Prochlorococcus marinus str. MIT 1013: one gene and its partner. Each later gene encodes a partner of the first gene's protein in a complex. Links are inferred from orthologs where the notes say so. Each region holds a gene or a part of one and is shown on either strand. Other genes may lie near its edges.

Region 1 (2,924 bases):
GTCAATACGAGAAGAATATCGATGCTATTCTTTTAGATGCCTGGGATGATAAGTCACTTGGAGGCACTGGTAATAGAGTCCCAATAGAACTATTAATTAATAAAACCTTCAAAGTTCCTTGGATCTTAGCTGGTGGTATATCTGCAGAAATAATTCCTGAAATTTTTTCCGAAATCAGACCTGATGGGATTGATGCCTCTAGTCGACTAGAGATATCCCCAGGCATTAAAGATATTAAGAAAGTTGAATCTCTTATTCGGGAAATAAGAGAACAAGATTAATCAAGGATGTTAATTTAATATCTCTAAGATTAAAATGCTCCTGCAGAAGGCATAAGAGTTACATCCTCGATGATTTGATTAATTGGTTGACTAGCAAGATGTAAAAGTTCAAATGCAACTTGATCAACTGAAAGCATCGAATCTCTATCAAATTGCATACCAACGGAATCGGAATCCCAAAGAGTTGAATTTACTGATCCAAGAGTAAGTGTGCATGCTCGTATGAAATTCTTACGTTCTTCTTCTGCTAAGCATTTGGTAAAACTTGCCAAAGCTGCTTTGGAAACACAATAGGCTCCCCATTGTGGAAAAACATTGCGAGAAGCATGACTACTAACGTTGATAACTAATCCTCCTTTTTTTCTCATTAACGGCACCACATCAGAGCAGACCTGAAAGATACTGGTGAGATTCATTTGCATGATCCATTCCCATTTTTCAAGTGGCATGGATAAAAGATCTCCAGTCCAAGCAACTCCAGCATTATTTATTAGCACTGAGGGAATTAAACCATTATTCATTAATTCAACTACTCCCTTGGATATATTTTTGGGATGACTAAGATCAATAGATTTGTAGAAGACCTTAACTTTTTTATTATCTATTTCTTCTACAAGTCTTTCTAGTTGATCTTCAGACCTGGCTAGAAGCAATAAATCCCATCCAGAATTGGCAAAAGCTTTAGCAGTTGCTCTCCCAATTCCTCTAGAAGCGCCCGTAATTAATACTGTTGACAAGAAAGTTAGAAGCAAACATTAAAACTTTAAACTGAAATTTCACTTTCGATAGACTGAGATTCCAAATATTTTCCCATTTTTCTAAATTTGGAATATCTGTTGTCTCTCAATTCATCACGCGATAAAGCCAATAATTCGGATAGATGCTTCTCAAGGGCATTTTTCAAAGTATCCCCAGCCTGAAGCGGCGCCCAATTATTCCCACCAGAAGGCTCTTTTAGTACCTCGTCAACAATTCCTAACTTCATAAGATCAGGTCCAGTAATTTTTAATGATGATGCTGCTTCCGGAGCCTTCCCAGCATCTCTCCATAAAATCGAAGCACACGCTTCGGGGCTTGCAACTGTATAGACACTATGCTCAAACATGAGCAGCCTGTCTGCGACACCTATACCCAGCGCACCACCAGAGCCTCCTTCTCCAATTACAGTCGCAATTATGGGGACTTTCAGTCTAAACATTTCACGTAAATTCACTGCGATGGCTTCCCCCTGGCCTTGCTCTTCTGCTATGAGCCCTGCATAAGCTCCAGGAGTATCTATAAAAGAAATTATTGGCAAACCAAATCGATCAGCATGATCCATTAGCCTCAAAGCCTTTCTATATCCTCCTGGCTTTGCCATGCCAAAGTTTCTTGCAACATTCTCTTTTGTGTCTCTACCTTTTTGTTGTCCAATTAGAAGGACAGATTTTTCACCTATTCGAGCTAAACCTCCTATAAGAGCTTGATCATCAGTTCCGTTCCTGTCTCCGTGTAATTCGACCCAATCATCACAAAACATCTGAATGTAATCAAGCGTGCTTGGCCTTTGAGGGTGTCTAGCTACTTGAATCTTTTGAGCAGGTGTAAGTGCATTAAATATTTCTTCTCGCCTTCTTGCTGCAAGTGTCTCTAATTGCAGAAGTTGCTGACTTACATCAACCTCTGAATCTCTTGCTAATTCTCTGATTTGATCAATCTGATTCTCTAATTCAACAAGAGGTTTTTCAAACTCGAGGAGAAAACGTCTAGCCATAAAAAAAAGTAACCAAATGTTCAGACGGTTAATGTCTGAATATTTGATTTCAAACCAACAGCAGAAAAACCATGCCTTTCAGAAGCCTTGCCAATAAAATCCATCTTTTCCAACGTAATGTTATTCCTCCCCCAACTGAAATTTGTATGACAATTCTCGAATTCAAGAAGCATTGCCTCAGCAAAACAGGCAAACATCTCTCTTTTAGGATTTTCCATCTCAGCTAATTCCATCATGCTCCAACCAATATCTTTGAAAAATTGAACTATTCCGCCTTTTAAGACATGTATACCAGGTCCTGAAAACTTCTCACCTAAATTCTTAGGATATCCACCATCAATCATTAAACAGGGCCTTTTAATTTTAGATGGATCAATTTCTAAGGTTTTAGGCATGCTTGCAACCCAAATCACAATATCTGCTTCAGGTAAAGCCTCATCAAGACTAAGAATCCTCCCTCCTCCAAGTTGAGACTGGAGTTCAGATAAAGGCTTTTGCTGTCTAGCTACTAATAGAAGCTCAGAAACACCAGTTCGATTAGTAAGCCACCTACAAACAGCGCTGCCAATGTCACCCGTAGCCCCAACGACAGCTACTTTTGATTTGTTCAAATCAATTCCTATTCGAGGAGCATTTTGCTCTAACTGCCTACAAATAACCCAAGCTGTATGAGTATTACCAGTGGTAAATCTTTGCCAATCAAGAGTGGTATTTCTAACTTGTTGATTTTGAAGCAAATTAAAATTCTCAAAAATTATTGATGTAAATCCACCTAGAGCGGTGATGCTGATACCTTTTTTCTGAGCTAACTCCATTGCATTCAAAACTTTTCTTCTCGCAGTTTTGAAGCGACTTAGCATCTCAGGAACAAAGCATGAGTCTATATAAGC
Region 2 (2,931 bases), 1.8 Mb from region 1 along the record:
TCAATCACATATGTCCTCAATTTAGCCGAACAGATATTAATTTCCAGAGAGTACCGACAATTGATACGTCAAACCCATTTATTTGCAGGAATATTCCAACACCTGACGAAAGCTTTGTAATTATTCATTTCAGAAAAGGTTCAAGAGAAAAATGGGGAATTGACTTCCAATATTTATTAGGAATGATACACGATTCATTTATGTCAAGTCCGACAAGTATTGTTGTCAACGGTGGAAAAATGGGGTTTGCAATGGAACTTATTCTTACACCTATTATTCATAAGATGATAGAAGAGAAAAAAGCAGCAGGATAACAAAGTCAATCAATTCAAGCTAATAATATCTATTTTTAATAAATAAAGTTAATAAATAATGGTGATTATCATATCCTTTACTTTTATACTTTTATACATGTTATTTTCTATCTGTATTGAAGATATAAATACAATGATAATAGCTGAAAATAAATTAATACTATTATCTATATTGGGTATTGTTTACTTAATATGTAAGGGCTTATCAAATGAAAAAATAGCTGTTAAAGATTTAATTATAAATAATTCTTTTTCAATGATTATTATCTTTATAGTAATGTATTCAATAAGTTATGTAAGTTATAAAATTTTTGGAGTAAATTCATTAGGTATGGGTGACATAAAACTCTCTTCTATTAGTACAATATGGATTGGTATTGAATTGAGCTTTTTATCATTATGCATTTCATTTTTATTATCAGCTATATATAGTTTACATGGAAAAATTACTAAACGAATCAAGCCATTTCAACAGTATCCATTTGCGCCATTTCTATCAATTGGGATATTCTGTTCATGGATTATAGATAAGATTTAAACTTTCTAATCCCTTTTACGGGTCACAAGGTATTAAATTAAATTCAATCACAAAATAGAAGTGTCATTATTCGACTGGTTTGCTGATAGAAGGAAAGGCCAATTTGTTGGCAAAGTCACTCAGGAATCTGAAGAAAGTGATGGACTATGGGAAAAATGTCCAGAATGTGGACAAGTAGTTTATAGAAAAGATTTAATAGATAATTGCAGTGTTTGTAATAATTGTGGGCATCACAATCGAATAGATAGTAAAGAGAGAATAAGACTAATTACTGATCCAAATACATTCAAATCAATAAATAATCATTTAACTCCAGTTGACCCACTAGGTTTTAAAGATCGACGAGCTTACGCAGATAGGCTCAGAGAAAGTCAAGCTAGCACTGGTCTTAAAGATGGTGTAATAACAGGTACATGCAAAGTTAATTCTATTCCTATGGCATTAGCCGTAATGGATTTCAGATTCATGGGTGGCTCAATGGGATCTGTGGTAGGAGAGAAGATCACAAGGCTTATCGAACACTCAACCAAAGAAAAATTGCCATTGTTAATTGTTTGCGCATCGGGTGGTGCTCGAATGCAAGAAGGGATGTTAAGCCTGATGCAAATGGCAAAAATTTCAGGGGCGCTTGAACGACATAGAGACGCACAGTTGCTCTATATGCCTTTACTTACACATCCCACCACTGGAGGAGTTACTGCTAGTTTTGCCATGCTTGGAGATTTAATACTTGCAGAGCCCAAAGCACTTATTGGATTTGCAGGGAGAAGAGTCATTGAACAAACATTGAGAGAAAAACTCCCTGATAATTTCCAAACAGCAGAATATCTTCAAGACCATGGTTTCGTAGATACCATTGTCCCTAGAACAGAACTTAAAGAAACTTTGGCAAAGATACTTCGATTACATAAGACACAAGAACTAAAGTTAAAAACTAATGCATAAAACAAATCCAAAGATAAAAAATAAACTTGATTATCTATTAAACATCTTAGTCCTTTTATTAATAATTTTATTCAATAGGACAAATTTATTATATGCAGCCAATATTAATTGGGTTGAAGTTAGTAAAACTCAAGCCGGAATTCAATATTTAGATATAGATAGTATAGATATTAAAGGGAAAGGAATAATAGAAGTAACCACAAAATACTTGAAAATCGATACTAATGAATCAAGGAAAATTGAAGAGAATATTTATATAATGAAAATCAATTGCATGACTAATAAATTCAAGGATATTTCAGTTAATGGTAAAAAGAATTTATCCGCGAAATGGGAAGAGCCTAATGGGGATAAACTATTAGATGATGTAATTTCAGATAGCTGCGAAAATGTTTAAGCTCATCAATTATTTAAAAGAATGATCAATACAGATCATCCGATCCGCATAGCAATTGCAGGACTAGGTTTCGGTGAAAGTGTTCATATCCCTGCATCATTATCTAATAAGAATATTGAGCTTGTGGGATTGTGGCATCCTCGGCCAGAAAGGCTTAAAGAAGTCTGCAATAAGCACAATCTTCGTGCCTACGAGACCTGGGAGGATTTAGTAAATGATTCCAAAGTAGATGGAATAATCATAGCTACTCCGCCAGCACCCAGATACGAGCTTGCACTAGAGGCAATTAAAGGAGGAAAACATCTTTTACTAGAAAAGCCAACTTGCTTAAACTCTGAAGAAGTAAAAGAACTGCAAAGAAATGCCCTAAAAAGAAATTTAAAAATAGCTGTCGATTACGAATATCGAGCGGTTCCTCTGTTCATGCAAGCAAAGCGAATAATTAACGAGAAGAAACTAGATGAACCTTATTTTGTGAAACTAGATTGGCTAATGAGCAGCAGAGCTAATCCAGATAGACCATGGAATTGGTATTCAGACGAAGATTCTGGTGGAGGGGTATTGGGCGCGTTAGGTACCCATGCTTTTGACATGATTCATTGGCTCATTGGCCCAACTCATTCATTAAGCGCAATAAATTCGACTTCAATCAAACAAAGATATTGTACCCAATCAAAAACCACTAAAAAAGTGACAAGTGAAGATGTAAGCATTTCTCAACTACAAATTAAAAGCAT

What was found.
Region 2: the proteins of O5633_RS11500 (region 1) and accD are in contact, whole or in part, in a solved structure (PDB 8UXZ), measured with the Escherichia coli proteins. The link is inferred for Prochlorococcus marinus str. MIT 1013 from one-to-one orthologs.

Annotation. Positions count from the first base shown.
Region 1 is NZ_CP114778.1:2,019,603-2,022,526, reverse strand. Bases 40-2,886 are described here. They hold O5633_RS11500 (acetyl-CoA carboxylase carboxyltransferase subunit alpha), read right to left. Parts: upstream 2,035-2,886; coding sequence 1,045-2,034; downstream 40-1,044. Other genes in these bases: O5633_RS11495 (long-chain acyl-[acyl-carrier-protein] reductase), read right to left, coding at 2,055-2,886; O5633_RS11505 (SDR family oxidoreductase), read right to left, coding at 311-1,018; O5633_RS11510 (phosphoribosylanthranilate isomerase), read left to right, coding at 40-281. In the rest of the region: more of O5633_RS11510, read left to right, coding at 1-39; more of O5633_RS11495, read right to left, coding at 2,887-2,924. UniProt on the Escherichia coli protein: Component of the acetyl coenzyme A carboxylase (ACC) complex. First, biotin carboxylase catalyzes the carboxylation of biotin on its carrier protein (BCCP) and then the CO(2) group is transferred by the carboxyltransferase to acetyl-CoA to form malonyl-CoA.
Region 2 is NZ_CP114778.1:197,201-200,131, reverse strand. What follows is about bases 1-2,854. They hold accD (acetyl-CoA carboxylase, carboxyltransferase subunit beta), read left to right. Parts: upstream 1-912; coding sequence 913-1,797; downstream 1,798-2,854. Other genes in these bases: O5633_RS01010 (Gfo/Idh/MocA family protein), read left to right, coding at 2,216-2,854; O5633_RS01015 (hypothetical protein), read left to right, coding at 1,790-2,194; O5633_RS01025 (prepilin peptidase), read left to right, coding at 373-852; O5633_RS01030 (phosphoribulokinase), read left to right, coding at 1-314. In the rest of the region: more of O5633_RS01010, read left to right, coding at 2,855-2,931.